DNA from 2 places in the Micromonospora sp. NPDC049175 genome. Region 2 is predicted to be linked to the other one. Evidence: riboswitches for the same ligand, from Rfam matches in the RefSeq annotation. Region 2 holds a riboswitch; the other holds the start of a gene.
What was found. Region 2 has a riboswitch for thiamine pyrophosphate ahead of thiE (thiamine phosphate synthase). Riboswitches for the same ligand answer to the same signal wherever they lie in the genome.
Positions count from the first base shown of each region.

Region 1: linked by a shared signal. The riboswitch ahead of ACGFH8_RS33865 (ECF transporter S component) and the one ahead of thiE (thiamine phosphate synthase) in region 2 are both predicted to bind thiamine pyrophosphate.

Region 1 covers NZ_JBICSY010000015.1:9,328-17,188, forward strand. Annotated here, with positions in the region: gene ACGFH8_RS33830 (hypothetical protein) at 1-240, shown strand, start outside; gene ACGFH8_RS33835 (hypothetical protein) at 416-583, shown strand; gene ACGFH8_RS33840 (acyl-CoA dehydrogenase family protein) at 686-2,692, opposite strand; gene ACGFH8_RS33845 (DUF6328 family protein) at 2,795-3,298, opposite strand; gene ACGFH8_RS33850 (sugar isomerase domain-containing protein) at 3,549-4,298, opposite strand; gene ACGFH8_RS33855 (aminoglycoside N(3)-acetyltransferase) at 4,295-5,104, opposite strand; gene ACGFH8_RS33860 (alpha/beta fold hydrolase) at 5,134-5,964, opposite strand; TPP riboswitch at 6,071-6,175, shown strand; gene ACGFH8_RS33865 (ECF transporter S component) at 6,251-6,844, shown strand; gene ACGFH8_RS33870 (ABC transporter ATP-binding protein) at 6,938-7,861, shown strand, end outside.
Region 2 covers NZ_JBICSY010000005.1:567,836-575,696, forward strand. Annotated here, with positions in the region: gene ACGFH8_RS23000 (ThuA domain-containing protein) at 1-4,637, opposite strand, end outside; TPP riboswitch at 4,949-5,058, shown strand; gene thiE (thiamine phosphate synthase) at 5,053-5,679, shown strand; gene thiO (glycine oxidase ThiO) at 5,673-6,833, shown strand; gene thiS (sulfur carrier protein ThiS) at 6,824-7,024, shown strand; gene ACGFH8_RS23020 (thiazole synthase) at 7,021-7,800, shown strand.

The DNA of each region.
Region 1 (7,861 bases), on a different contig from region 2:
GGTTGGCTGCCCCTGCGGCTGCGCTGGATGCGCCGCGCGGGGTCGGCCGCGAAGCTGGCCGCCGGGCCGGCCGGCCGGGACCTGCTCGCCCTGCGGGCGTTGGCCACCCAGCCGCTGGGCCGGCTGACCCGGATTGGCCCCGACGTGGCCGAGGCGTGGCGGCGCGGCGACGACCAGACAGTCGACGCGCTGGCCGCGCTGGAGCTACGCCAGCTCGGCCTGCGCGGCCGGACCCGCTGACGCCGACGCGACGCCCCCGCTCGTGCTGGCGAACAGCGCTCGTGCCGTGATCAGGTGAGGAAAAGTAGGTCCCGGTGCTGCTTCTGACCTCCTTTTCCTCACCTGATCAACGCAACGGCGGTGCCGACCACCGCGCCGTCGCGGCCTGCGGGGCGGGGACCGTTAAGGTCTTCGGGTGTTCTACTTCCTGCTCGTCATCGCCGTCCTGCTGCTCGGCTACGCCGCTGTCCTGGTGTCCTTCGTCCGCCGGGGCAAGAAGATCCCGCCCGCGGCGTACCTCGGTCTGGCGGCGCTCAACGGTCTGATCCTGGCGGCGGTGCTGGCCTGGGCGGTCTCCCGCTGACCCGCGCCGTGGACGAGGCCGAGAGCCAGCGCCGCGCCGTGGACGAGGCCGAGAGCCAGCGCGGCGACGCGACCAGGCCGCGGGCCAGCGCGGCGACGCGGCTCACGGCTTCGGTGGGATGCGGCGGCGGACGTCCTCGGCGGTGGACGGGCCGGGCGACCAGCCGGCCACCCAGGGCAGCTCGTCGGACGGGGTGATCACGCCCTCCTCCAGGCCCGCGTAGCGGCCCGCGAGGATCCGCTTCGCGGCGGCGGTGTCGACCGAGTCGGTGTTGTCCCAGAGGGCCGAGAACAGGGCGTCCACCCGCACCCGCGCCTGCCGGCAGAACAGGTCGGCCAGCTCGACATTTTCCGGGCGGCTGTCCCGCTCGGATTGTGCCCGGACACAGACCGCGGACATCGCGAACAACTCGGCGCCGATGTCCACCACGCGGCCGAGGAACGCCTGCTTACGTTCCATCTTTCCCTGCCAGCGGGACATCGCGTAGAACGTCGACCGGGCCAGCTTGCGCGACGAGCGCTCCACCTGGCGCAGGTGCGCGGCGAGCGGCCCGAACTCGGCGTACGCCGACGGGCTCTGCCCCCGACCCACGGCCAGGGTGGGCAGCCACTTCGCGTAGAAGGCGCCGGCTCGGGCGCCGGCGCGTGCCTTGCGGCCCAACCCCGCGTCCGGGTCGATGATGTCGCCGGCCACCGACAGGTGGGCGTCGACCGCCTCCCGCGCGATCAGCAGGTGCATGATCTCGGTGGAGCCCTCGAAGATCCGGTTGATGCGCAGGTCGCGGAGCACCTGCTCGACGTTGGCGGGGCGTTCGCCACGGGCGGCCAGCGAGTCGGCCGTCTCGTAGCCGCGCCCGCCCCGGATCTGGACCAGGTCGTCGGCGATCTTCCAGGCCATCTCGCTGGCGTAGAGCTTGACCAGCGCGGCCTCGATCCGGATGTCGTTGCGGTCGTCGTCGGCGAGCAGGCAGCACAGGTCGAGCATGGTCTCCATGCCGTACGTGGTGGCGGCGATGAAGGAGAGCTTCTGCGCGACCGCCTCGTGCTCGCCCACCGGCCGGCCCCACTGGACCCGGTCGGCGGCCCAGCCCCGGGCCACGTTCAGCGCCCACTTGCCGGCGCCCACGCACATCGCCGGGAGCGACAGGCGGCCGGTGTTCAGCGTGGTCAGGGCGATCTTCAGCCCCTTGCCCTCGCCGCCGATGACGTTCTCGGCGGGCACGAACACATCGTGGAACCGGGTGAGGCTGTTTTCCAGGCCGCGCAGACCGACGAACTCGTTGCGCCGCTCGACGGTGATGCCGGCGCTGTCCCCGTCCACCACGAACGCGGTGATCCCACCCCGGCGCCCCTCGGTGGCGGGCACCCGGGCCATCACCACGAGCAGGGTGGCCACGATGCCGTTCGTGGCCCAGAGTTTCACCCCGTTGAGCCGGTAGCCGGTGCCGTCCTCGGTCGGCTCGGCGACGGTGGCCAGCCGGGCCGGGTCGGAGCCGACGTCCGGTTCGGTGAGCAGGAACGCGGACACCTCGCCGGCGGCGAGCCGGGGCAGGAAGCGCTGCTTCTGCTCGGCGGTGCCGAACATCTTCAGCGGCTGCGGCACCCCGATCGACTGGTGTGCGGAGAGCAGCGCGCCGATGGCCGGGCTGACCGAGCCGGCAAGCATCAGCGCCCGGCAGTAGTGCAGGTTGCTCAGCCCGAGCCCGCCGTACCTCCGGTCGATCTTCATGCCGAACGCGCCGAGGTCGGCCAGGCCGTGGAACACCGAGTCCGGAATGGACGCGTCGCGTTCGATGGCCGCGCCGTCCACCTCGGAGCTGAGGAAGGCGCGGAACCGACCGAGGAACTCCTCGGCGCGGGCCACGTCGTCCGGATCGGATTCGGGCCACGGGTCGATCAGGTCGAGGCGGAGGCGGCCGAGGAACAACTCCTTGCCGAAGCTGGGCCGGTCCCAGGCGGACTCGCGGGCGGCCTCGGCGACCCGCCGGGCCTCCTTCTCCGAGACCTGTCCGGCCTCCGCCGACAGCGGTGCGGCGGCCCCGGCGGTCTGCGGGGTGGTTGCGGAATCCGGGCCGTCCGGTGCTTGTCGACCGTCCTGTGTCGTGGTCACGGCTGCCCCCTCGAACCTCGGTGCGGCTGCTCGGCGTGTGCGACTACCGTCACGTTACTCCCGGGTATTACCCAGGGGTAGCTTTCGTGGCGAACTGCTCGATCAGCGTCCGGCGATCTCGTCCGGGTCGTCGTCCTCGTCGTCGATGTCGTCGTCACCCCAGTTGCGGCGGGCGAACGGCAGGGCTGCCCAGAACGTCAGGAACCAGAGCCCGGTCAGCGCGCTGAGCACGAAGGCGATCGGCCGGTCCAGCACGAAGTCGGTGATCAGCAGCACCGCGCTGACCATCGCGATGAGCATGAAGGCGAGACCGCCGGTGGCCATCCGGTGCGCGAAGCGCACCAACTCCGGCTTGCGCCCCTGGCGGAACAGCGCCCGGTGGAACGCCACCGGCGAGATGATCATCGCGGTGGCGGCGGCCGCGGCGAGCAGCGCGATGATGTAGACGTCCCGCTGGAACTCCGTGGTCTCGGTGAACCCGTTGCTGAACGGCAGGGTGAGCAGGAAGGCGAAGAGGATCTGCACGCCCGTCTGTGCGACCCGCAACTCCTGCAACAGGTCGGCGAAATTACGCTGCCAACGCTGCTTCTCGGTCTCCTTGGACACGCGCTACCTCCGGTGCGACGCTACTGCCGACGGTCCCGGCCGTCGGCAGCAACGCCAATGCCCCACCCGGCTGAGCGCGAAACGGGTTCACGACATCCGTTGTTCATCAGCGGTTCACACGCCGCCGGCCGACCGAGTCGACGCCGGGGACGGCCGGCGACGCCTGTCGGCCGGGCGGCGACGCCTGTCGGCCGGCCGGCGACGCCTGGCGGCCGCGGAGGTGCGGCGAGGCGTTCGCCCCGCGACGGCCTCACGACCCGCGTCGGATCCGGCCGGCGTACCGGGCCTCCAACTCCGCGTTGTGCGCGTCGCCGTCCGGGATGTTCGCCGACAGGTAGACCGGCGGCCGCACGCCCGCCGCCAGCAGCCGAGCCACCACCTCCACCGTCACCTGCTGCGCCAGCAGCGCCGCGGTGATCGAGGAGACCGCGCCGACCGCGCCGCCGCCGGGCAGCGGCAGCGTCGCGTCACCGTACGGAGCGCCGTTATCGAGCACGACGTCGGCGAGGTCGGCCAACGTGCGCCCGGACGGGTGGCGGGAGGTCATCCGGCCCGAGTGCTGCGCGGAGGTGATCGCCACCAGCGCGTGCCCGCGCGCCTTGACAAGCGTGGCGAACTCCACCATCGCGCCGTTGACCCCGGAGTTCGAAGCCAGCACGAAGACGTCGGTGGACCGCACCGGCGCCAACTCGTAGAGCCGGTGCGCGACCGCCGGATCCCGCTCCAGCAGCGGACCGAGCCGCTCGGCCGGTTCACCGCCGAGCAGCACCAGGTCACGCAGCGCGATCCGGTTCGTCGGCACCAGCCCTCCGGCCCGGCCGGCGATCTCCATGGCGAGAGCCTCGGAGTGCCCGGTGCCGAACGCGTGCACCACCCCGTCGGCGCGGACGGCGTCGGCGATCAGGTCCGCGGCCCGCCCCACCGCCTCCCGCTGGCTGGCGGCCACCCGGTCGATCGTCTCGGTCACCACGGCCAGGTAGGCCTCGGCACTCACCGTCATGCTTCCTCCGTCGTCCGGTTGCGGTCCAGCCAACGGACCGCGAAGTCGACAGCCGCCCGCTGCCGCATCAACCTGCCGGTCCCGGCGCCGACCGGTCCGGCGCGCACCGACCCGGTGGCCTCCAGGTCGGTGCCCAGCGCGTCGAAGTCGTCCACGTCGAGCCGTACGTCCTGCCACCACACCCACTCCCGACCACCACCGTCGCCGGTCCGCACCGCGGCGCCGACCCGCTCGCGGGGTGAACCCGAGCAGCGGTATTCCGCCAGGTGCAGCGAGGTGCTCACCGAGTGGTCCACGCCGAGCAGCAGGACGTCGGCGTCCAGGTCGTAGAGCCGGGCCAGCGGGGAGCCCTCACCCAGCATGTCGGCCAGGCCGTGACCGGCCACCACCTGCTCGGCGGCCGGCCCGAGCGCGGCGAACGACACGTGCGGATGCACGCTGCGCAGGGCACCGGGCCAGCCGCGAACCGTCTCGGCGAGCACGCCCATGAACCGGCTCGGAGTGACCGCCGGGTCGAAGCCCGGCATCTCGGCACGGATCAGCGGCCACCAGTCCGCCGGCACCGGGGGGTTGCGCCACCCCGCGGGGTCGCTGTTGTCCGGCGTGTGGGTGGGCACCACGATCGTGCCGTCCGGGCCCAGCGCGTCGCGCAGGGCGAGCACCACCGCGTGCGGTCCGCCGGTGACGAACCCCAGCGGACGCAGCGCGGCGTGCACCAACAGCGTGGCCCCGGGGCGTACGCCCAGCAGGCGCAGTTGCGCCGCGATCGTACGTCGAGTGCCCGGACCGCTGGTGTTCGTCGTCACGGTGCCCCTCCCTGACCGACCCGCACGGCTCAGGCCGTCCCGCCGGCCCGGGCGAGGATCGCCTCGGCGAGCGGGCCCGGCGCGGTGTCCGGAATCCAGTGACTCGCACCCGGCAACCGCACGAAGCGGTACGCACCGGTGACGTTCGCCGCGCACGCCTCGGCGGCGGTCCGGCCGATGGCGACGTCCCGGTCACTCCAGACGTACGTGGTGGGCACCGCGACCGGGCCGACACCGGCCAGGTCGGCGCGGGACATCGCCCGGTACCAGTTCAGGGCGGCGGTGAGCGCCCCCGGCTCGCGCATCGGGGCCGCGTAGCGGTCCACCCGGGGCCCGTCGCCCGCCCCGCCGAGCATCTTGCGCAGCGCGGTCGCGTGCCACGCCAGCAGCACCCGCTCCGCCGTGCCCGGCTTACGGAACAAGGTGATGTACGACGAGCGGGCCTTCTGCTGGCCGTCGTTGGCCAGGGCGTACGCCATGGCGGCCGGATGCGGCACGGACACGGCGGTCAGCGTGCGGACCCGGTCGGGGTGCCCGGCGGCGACCGCCCAGGCCACGATCGCGCCCCAGTCGTGGCCGACCAGGTGCACGGCGTCCAACCCCAGGGCGTCGAGCACCGCCACCACGTCGGCGACCAGCTCGGGGATCCGGTAGTCGGCCACCGCCGTCGGCCGCGCGCCGGGCGAGTAGCCACGCTGGTCGAGCGCGTACGTGCGCAGCCCGGCCGCGTGCAGCGCGGGCACCACGTCGTCCCACTCGCCGCTGTGCTGTGGGAAGCCGTGCAGCAGCAGGACGGGTACGCCGTCCGACGGACCACCGGCGGTTACCTCGAACGTGAGACCTCGCGCGTCGACCCGCATGATCGTCAGCCTACCCAGCCGGCGTGCGGCGGGGTGAACGCCGAGATGGCGGGACGCCCTGCTGGGCCGGCACCCCTGGTCGGTGTTAGCGTCGACGAGACAACTTCACATCCGACAGGGGAGCGCACAGCGCTGAGAGTGCGGGCACGCCCGCAGACCCTCGAACCTGATCTGGGTAATGCCAGCGCAGGGAGTTCGGTCGACCTCCAGCCGCGCCGCCGTCCGGTGCCACCGGACGCGCGGCGTGCGTCTTCTCCTGGTTCGCACGCAGAACTGGGAGTAACACATGACATCCACCACCGACACCGGTCGTTGGCGCACCATCGACATCGTGGTCGCCTCGGTGATCGCGGTCGCCTTCGGCGTCATCTTCTGGGCCTGGGGCCTGGTCTGGAGCGCCACCGAGGGTGCGTTCGCCTTCTTCCCGCCGGCGCAGGCGCTGCTCTACGGCGTATGGCTGATGCCGGCCGTGATCGGCGGTCTGGTCATCCGCAAGCCCGGCGCCGCGCTCTACTGCGAGACGGTGGCCGCGGTCCTGTCCGCGCTGCTGGGCAGCCAGTGGGCCGGCACGGTGATCCCGCAGGGCATCGTGCAGGGCATCGGCGCCGAGCTGGCGTTCGCCGCGTTCCGGTACCGGTCGTACCGGCTGCCGACCGCGATACTGGCCGGCGCGCTCACCGGTCTCAGCGCCGCGCTGTTCGACTTCTTCGTCTGGAACGACGCCTACGCGCTCGCCGACTACCGCATCCCGTACGCGCTGATCACCATCGTCAGCGCCACCGTGATCGCCGGCGTTGGCGGCTGGCTGCTGACGAAGGCCCTGGCCAACACCGGCGTCCTGGACCGCTTCCCGGCAGGCCGCGAACGCGCCCTGATCTAACCCCGCCCACTCGCGTCGGTCATGAGGTGAGAACCACCGTCAACCTCATGACCGACCGAGCAGGGTGGAGCCGGGCCGGAAAGGGGGTGTGTGGTGGGCGGGGTGTTGCTGCGGGGGTTCGGATGGCGGCACGCGGGGCGGCGCGCCTGGGCGGTGCGCGGGGTCGACCTGCGGGTTGAGGCGGGGGAACGCGTTCTGCTGCTCGGGCCCTCCGGGGCCGGTAAGAGCACCCTGCTCAGCGCGCTGGCGGGGCTGCTGCCGGAGGACTCCGGCGAGCAGGAGGGCACCGTCGAGATCGACGGCCTCGACCCGCGCAAGGGGCGGGAACGCGTCGGCATCGTCTTCCAGGATCCGGAAACCCAACTGGTGATGGCGCGCTGCGGCGACGACGTCGCGTTCGGGCTGGAGAACCGCGGGACACCTACCGACGAGATCTGGCCCCGGGTGGACGAGGCGCTGCGCCGCGTCGGCTTCCCGTACCCCCGGGACCGCCCCACCGCCGCGCTCTCCGGCGGCGAGCAGCAACGCCTCGCCCTGGCCGGCGCGCTGGCGCTGCGTCCCGAGTTGCTGTTGCTCGACGAGCCGACCGCGAACCTCGATCCGGCCGGGGCCGACCTGGTCCGCGAGGCGGTGGCCGGCGCGCTGCACGCCGACACCACGCTGATCCTGGTCGAGCACCGGGTCGCCGAGGCGCTGCCGCTCGTCGACCGGGTCGTCGTCCTGGAACCGGGCGGCGGGGTCCGCGCGGACGGCACCCCGGAGGCCGTCTTCGCCGCCCACGGTGCCTCGCTCGCCGCCGAGGGGGTCTGGGTGCCCGGTCACCCCATCGCGCCCCGACCGGCCACCGCCGCGCCCGGGGACCTGTTGCTCACCGCCGACCGGCTCGGCCTGCCGCCCCGGTTGGGCTCCACCGACCTGGCGGTACGCGCCGGAGAGGCACTCGCCGTACGCGGACCCAACGGCGCCGGCAAGTCCACACTGGCGCTCCTGCTCGGCGGGTTGCTCCGGCCGGGCGCC
Region 2 (7,861 bases):
GTCTGGTTGGCGCCGAGGGTGAACAGCCCGACCTTCGGGGTGGCCCCGACCGCGCTGTTGGTAAGTGCCTCCAACGCGGTCCAGGTCGTCCCGTCCGCCGAGTACGACGCGGTGAACGTGTTGCCGGTGCGGGCCAGCCGCAGGTGCCACACCGCCGAGGTCAGGCTGGTGGCCTCGGGCTGCGGGTTCTGCACCACCCCGGCGATCTCGCTGCGGAACTCGATCCGCCGCGTCACCGCCTGGCCGGCCTGGTTGTCCGCGATGAAGTCGAACTTCACGTAGTTGTCGTCGTCCGCCTGCACGAGCAGACCGGCCTGCTGGTACTGCTCGTTCAGCAGGCTGCCGTCGACCTTCGTCTCCAGGGTCCAGTCGCCGGACGGCGCGGTCTGGAGGATGAAGTTCTTCGGCCCGGTGTTGTCGGTGCCGTAGATGTCACCGTTGGGCACGTCGATCCGCAGCGCGCCATCGGCGACCCGGTAACCGGCCGGGTCCTCCCGCGTGATGGCGTCCCACCGGCACTTGTCCAGCGAGCTGCCGGTGAACTCGTCCGACGGGTCGACCGGGCCGGCCGGAGCGTCCGGCGTGACCTGGAACGAGTCGAACGCGGCGTCGACAACAGGCGCCTCGGTGCCTCCGTTGAGGGCGAAGACGCCGATCCGCGGGTTGGTGATGCCGGCGAGCGCGGCCGAACGGCCGACCGGGGTGAAGGTCTGCCCGTCGCCCGAGGCGGACGCGGTCAGGTTCGTCCCGTCGCTGGTGATCCGCAGGTACACGGTGTCACCCGCCGGTGCGTTGGTGGCGTCGGCGGCCTCGTTGCGCGGCGTGGCGGCCGTCTCCCGGATGAACTCCACCCGCCGGCTGCCGTTGTACAGCAGGTCGACCTTGGCGTAGTTGTCGTCGTCGCCGTACACCAGCAGGCCGGCCTGCTGGTAGTTGGCCGTCACCGGGAGGGTGACCTTCGTGGTCATCTCCCAGGCGCCGGTCGGCGCCGCCTGGAGCACCAGGTTCGTGGCGTCGTTGCGAGCCCCGTAGAGGTCACCCACGCCGGTGGGCAGCCGCAGCGCGCCGCCACTCTGCGAGTAGAGCTGGTTCTCCCGGATCACGCTGGTCCAGCGGGCCTTGTCGAGGCTGTTGCCGTTGAAGTCGTCCGAGCGCGCCCCGAAGCAGGACGTGTCCGGAGCGTCCACCCGCACCGGCACCGTGGCATACGCCTTGGCGCCCAAGCTGTCGGTCACCGTGAGGGTGGCCGTGAAGGTGCCCGGGTTGGTGTAGGTGTGGCTGGCGTCCAGGGTGGTCGCCGAGCCGCCGTCACCGAAGTCCCAGGCGTACGTCAGCGGGGTGTTGCCCTCGGCGTCGGTGGCCGTGCCGTCGAAGGCGACGGTGACCGGCGCGGTGCCGGTGGCCGGGGTGGCCGTGGCACTGACCGCCGGCGGCGCGTTCTCGGTGACACCGCGGCCGACGAAGTCCATCCAGTTGACGTTGAACAGCGAACCCGTTCCGCCGTTCGGGTCGCGGGCCACGAAGAACAGCGAGCCGCTCGCGGCACCGGTGACCGGCGCGCTCACGTCCGTGTACGTCTGCCACGCACCGGTCGACGGCACGACTGCCGTGGCGACCACCGGTCCGTCGACAGCACCCGCGTGGACCTCGATCCGACCGCCTGCGGCGGCCGAGGCGGCCCGGAACCGGATCTCGGTGATGTTGGTCAGGTCCGCCGGAGCGACCGACCACCAGTCACCGTCCTCGATGAACGCGATGCTCTGGCCGCCACCCGCGGTGTCGGCCCCAGCCTCACGCTGCACGCCGGCGTCTCCGCCGCCGGTGCTCACCGGCGTCCGCCCGGTGGCGGTGAAGTACTCGGCCTGCTTCTGCTTGGGCTGCAGGATCTCGATCTGCCGACCGGTGAGCGCACCGGCGCCGCCGGCACCACCCTCGTCGGTGTAGGTGGCCTCGAAGACCGCGAAGACGTTCGCCTCGGCGCCGTGCCCGGAGGCGAGCGACGTCTGGACGGTGCCGGTGCAGCCGGTGTGCTGCTCCAGCGGGTGGGCATGCTCGTCGTGACCGAGCAGCACCTGGAGGTTCACCTTGGCGCAGTCGATCTCCCCGTCCTCGGGGTCGGTCACCTTGATCGTGTACTTGACCTGGTCGCCCCAGTTGAAGAAGCCACCGTCCGGCGGGAACTCGATCGTCACCGTCGGTGCGGTGTTGCCCACGGTGACCGGCACGTTGGCCACCGCGGTACGGCCCTTCGGGTTGGTCACGGTGAGCTGGGCGGTGTAGTTGCCCGCCGTCGCGTAGGTGTGCGTCGGGTTCGCCTCGGTGGAGGTCTGCCCGTCGCCGAAGGCCCAGGCGTAGGTGAGCGCGCCACCGTCCGGGTCCCGGGAGCCGGCGCTGGAGAAGGTGACAGCCAGCGGTGCCGGACCCGAGGTGGGGTTGGCGGACGCCGCCGCGATCGGCGCGCGGTCACCGGCGGTGTAGTCGATCCGGTAGATGCCGGAGTTGTCGTTGTTGCCGCCGAAGCCGCTGCCCCACTCGATCAGGTACAGCGCGCCGTCCGGGCCGAACTCGAAGTCCATCGGCCGGATCATGCTCATCCCGGTGAGCAACTGGTTGATGTCCACAAGCGACTTGCCGTCGGCGGTCACCTGCATCGTGTACATCTTGTTCTGGTTCCACTCGCCGAGCAGCGCCTTGCCGTCGTAGTACGCCGGCCACTTGCGGGTGGAGTTGAGGTTGGGGTCGTACCGGTAGGCCGGGCCGCCCATCGGCGCGCCACCGCCACCGATCTCCGGGTACCGCGCGTCACCGGCGTAGCCGTAGTCGACGGTGGCCGGGACGACAGGGGGGAGGTTGGTCAGGCCGGTGTTGTTCGGCGAGTTGTTCACCGGCGCGGCGCAGTCGAACTTCGCGCCGCTCGGGCCGGACGGGAACGTGTAGTCGTTGTAGGCCTCGTTCGTCCCCGTGCAGTACGGCCAGCCGTAGTTGCCGGGGGTCACGATGTTCCACTCGACCAGACCGCGGGGGCCCCGGTCCGGGTTGTTCGCGTTGGCGTCCGGCCCGTAGTCGCCGACGTACAGCGTGTCGGTCTTCGGGTCGGTGCCGATCCGGAACGGGTTGCGGAAGCCCATCGCGTAGATCTCGGGACGGGTCTTCTCGGTGCCCGGAGCGAAGAGGTTGCCCGTCGGAACGGTGTACGTCCCGTCGTCCTCCGGGTGGATCCGGATCACCTTGCCGCGCAGGTCGTTGGTGTTCGCCGACGTGCGCTGCGAGTCGTAGTCCTGGCGGCCCGGCCGCTCGTCGAGCGGCGCGTACGCGTTCGACTCGAACGGGTTGGTGTTGTCACCGGTGGCCAGGTAGAGGTTGCCGGCGCTGTCGAACGTCATGCTGCCACCCGCGTGGCAGCAGGTGTTGCGCTGCGTGTCGACCCGCAGGACCTGCTTCTCGCTGGCCAGGTCGATGGTGTCGCCGGTCACCGTGAACCGGGACAGCAGGTTGCGCGTGACGTTGTCGTTCGGGGCGTAGTAGAGATACACCCACTTGTTCGTGGCGAAGTCCGGGTCGAGCCGGATGCCGATCAGACCGTCCTCGTTGCCGGTGAAGACGTCCAGGTCGACGGCGGTGACGGTGTTGCCGGTGTCCGGCTTGATGATCTGCACCCGGCCGTCGCGCTCGATGTAGAAGACCCGCCCGTCGGGGGCGATGTCGAGCTCCATCGGGTTGCTGGTGTTGCTGTCCAGGGAGACCTTCTCGAAGTTCGAGGTCTTCGTGGCGCCGCAGTCGGCGTCCTGGACACCGGCCGCGGTCCGGATGCCGCCGAGCAGGTGGGACAGGAACTCGGGCTCGGCGTACGACTCCCGGGTGTGCCCACCGCCGGTGTACCAGGAGCGACCGCCGTCGAAGTCCTGACACCAGGAGGTCGGGTGGTCGGCGCCCATCGCGCCCGCGCCCGGCGTGTAGCTCTTTTCGTCCAGGCTGGCCAGCACGTGCACGTCCGGCCGCGGGTTGGTCTGGAAGTTGTACCACTCGTCGAACCGGGACCAGCGGTCCGGCAGTTCGGCGGTGGACGGGTGGGCGTGGTCCTCCACCTTGACCGTGGCCTGCTGGTTCTGCGGGTGGTTGGCGAAGTACGCGCCGACCAGGTCGCCGTACCAGGCCCAGCTGTACTCGGTGTCCGACGCGGCGTGGATGCCGACGTAACCGCCGCCGGCCTTCACGTAGCGCTCGAACGCCGCCTGCTGCTCGGCGTTGAGGACGTCACCGGTGGTGGAGAGCCAGATCACGGCCTTGTACTTCGCGAGGTTGGCGTCGCTGAACGCGGCGCCGTCCTCGGAGGTGTCCACGGTGAAACCGTTTGTGGCGCCGAGCTGTTGGATGGCGGCGACACCGGTGGGGATGGAGTCGTGCCGGAAGCCTGCGGTCTTGGAGAAGACCAGGACCGAGAAGGGATCGTCGGCGGCCTTCTGGGGCGCCTTCGGCGCCACCTGGGTGACCGGGGTTCCGGCCGCTGCCTCCCGTGGGGGGACCTGTGCGGCGGCCGGCGCTGCCTGCGCGGGCGTGCTGAACAGGGTCGTCGAGGCGAGGGCCAGGGAGATGAGGGTTGCGGTGATTGGTACGCGGGCACGACGAGAACGGGACACGCCGCCTCCTGTGTCGTAGTGACGGAGATCGCGGGAGTCGGCTCGCCGAAGGCCGTCCCTGATGGAGCCGGTGGTCACACCCTGCCAAGGTGCCCCCACCGACATTTTGTCGAATCGCTAAACAAATTAATTCGACTGGCTCGATGTCCGGCAAGATGCGGGCGGGTAACGGTTCTGCAACGGCAGGCGACATTCCGAACAGGACCGCAGGAACCACCCCACAGATCTAGCTCGATTCGGTGCGTTCCGACCCGCCGGCCGCCGCCGAACCTCGCCTTGGCAGACCGACGGATCTGTCGTACGGTGACACGCAAGTAACCCACGGGAGCCCGGTGTACCGGGCTGAGAGGGGGGCTGACAGCCCCCGACCGTCGAACCTGATCCGGATAATGCCGGCGCAGGGAGGAGAGTTGCCGTGCCGTCCCTGGGGCGACTGCATCTGATCACCGACACCCGACCCGGTCGGGACCCGCTCACCGTGGTCCGGGCCGCCCTCGCGGTGGCCCGCGCCGACCTGGTGGTGCAGGTCCGGGTCGAGGACTCCGCCACCGACCGCGAGGCGTACGACCTGGCCCGGCGGGTGTTGGCGCTCTGCGTGTCGTACGACGCGACCTGCCTGGTCAACGACCGGCTGCACGTGGCGCTTGCGGTGGGCGCGGCCGGCGGGCACATCGGAGCGGACGACCTCCCGGTCGCCGCCGCCCGTCGGGTGCTCGGCCGCAGCGGCGTGCTGGGAGCAACCGCCCGCGCACCGGAGACAGCGAGCGAGGCCGTCGCGGCGGGAGCCGACTACCTGGGCGTCGGCCCCTGCCACCCGACCAGCACCAAGTCCGGCCTGCCGGACCCGATCGGGCCGGCCGGGGTCCGCGCCGTGGCCGACGCCGTCGACGTGCCGGTCATCGCGATCGGTGGCGTGACCGCGGCTCGGGTGCCGGAGCTGCGGGCCGCCGGGGCGTACGGGGTGGCGGTGGTCGGGGCGGTGTCCGCCGCCGCCGACCCGGCTCGGGCGACCGCCACGCTGATCGAGGCCCTGACGTGCTGACCGGCCGGTCGGAGTCGGCGTCGTCGAACGACCGGGCCCGGCCGGACGTGGCGGTGGTCGGGGCGGGGCCGATCGGGCTGGCCATCGCCTGGCGCTGCGCCGCCCGTGGGCTGCGGGTGGTGGTGCACGATCCGGCGCCCGGCTCGGGGGCGTCGGCGGTGGCCGCCGGCATGCTCGCCCCGGTCGCCGAGGCGTACTTCGGTGAGCACCGGCTGACCGAGCTTCTGCTGGCGTCCGCCGCCCGCTGGCCCACGTTCGCCGACGAGCTTGCCGAAGCGGCAGGCGCCGACATCGGCTACCGGACCGAGGGCACCCTGCTGGTCGGGTTGACCGCCGACGACCTGGCCGAGGCGCGTCGGCTCTGGGCGTACCAGCAGGGGTTGGGTCTGCCGGTGACCCCACTGCGCCCCAGCGAGCTGCGCGACCGCGAGCCGGCGCTCGCCCCGCGGGTGCGCGGCGGCGCGCTCGCGCCCACCGACCACCAGGTCGACCCCCGACTGCTGGTGCCGGCGCTGCGCACGGCCGCGCGGCGGGCCGGCGCGGTGCTGGTGCCGCGGGCGGTCGCCGACCTGTCCGACATGGACGCGCGAATCACCGTGGTCGCCGCCGGCTGCGGGGCCGCCGCGCTCACCGGCCTGCCCGTGCGGCCGGTGAAGGGCCAGATCCTCCGGCTCCGCGCGCCCGGCGGCGTCGCGCCGGGCTTCCGGCACGTGATCCGGGGGTACGCCGACGGCGAACTCGTCTACCTGGTGCCCCGACCCGACGGCGAGGTCGTGCTCGGCGCGACTGTCGAGGAACGCTCGGACACCACCGTCACCGCCGGTGCCGTGCAACGCCTGCTCCGCGCCGGCGTCGACCTGCTGCCCGAGCTGGCCGAGTACGACCTGGTCGAAGCGGTCGCCGGGCTGCGCCCCGGAACCCCGGACAACGCGCCCATCCTCGGGCCGCTGCCCGACCGGCCGGACGTGCTGGCCGCCACCGGTCACCACCGGCACGGCATCGTGCTCACCCCGGTCACCGCCGACCTGATCGCCGACCTGGTGTGCACAGGCGTACCCGATCCGCTGCTCGCGTCCTTCCGGCCGGACCGGTTCGCCGGCGCGGCTGCCGGCGGCGGGCCCGGACCGACGATGAAGGGGGACCAGTGGAGTTGACGGTCAACGGGGCCGGACGAAGCGTCCCGGGTGAGATGTCGGTGGCCGACCTGGTCGGTGCCGTCGCCCCGCAACCGCGTGGGGTGGCCGTCGCGGTCAACGGCGAGGTGGTGCCCCGGGCGGGCTGGGCGACCACGGCGCTGCGCGACGGGGACCGCGTCGAGGTGCTCACCGCGGCGCAGGGCGGGTGAGGGGCGTGTCGTTCGAGCTGGGTGGGCAGACGTTCACCTCGCGGCTGATCCTCGGCACCGGTGGCGCCGCCAACCTGCACGTGCTGGAGCAGGCGATCCGGGCGTCCGGCACCGAGCTGGTCACCGTTGCCCTGCGCCGGGTGGACACCGCGCCGGGCACGGCTGGCGGACTGCTGGACCTGCTGGACCGCTGCGGGGTACGGCTGCTGCCCAACACCGCCGGCTGCCACACCGCGACCGAGGCGGTGAAGGTGGCCCGGCTGGCCCGGGACGCGTTCGACACCGACTGGGTCAAGCTTGAGGTGATCGGCGACGAGCGGACCCTGCTGCCCGACGGGGTGGAGTTGCTCCGCGCCGCCGAGGAGCTGGTCGCCGACGGCTTCACCGTGCTGCCGTACACGAGCGACGACCCGGTGCTCGCCCGGCGACTCGCCGACGTGGGTTGTGCCGCGGTGATGCCGGCCGGCTCCCCGATCGGTTCGGGGCTCGGCGTCGGCAACCCGCACCACATCCGGCTCATCCGGCAGTGCGTCGACGTGCCGGTGATCCTCGACGCCGGCATCGGCACCGCCTCCGACGCGGCCCTGGCCATGGAGTTGGGCTGCGACGGGGTGCTGCTGGCCAGCGCGGTGACCCGGGCCGCGGACCCGGTGGCGATGGCCACCGCGATGCGGTACGCGGTCGAGGCCGGGCGGCTGGCGGCCGGCGCGGGCCGGATCGAGCGCCGCTTCCACGCGCTCGCCTCCACCCCCGACGAGGGAAGACCCGACCTGTGACCGCGCCGCTGCCACCGGGAGGCGCGCCGCCGCCACCCGGAGGCGCGCCGCCGCCGGGAGG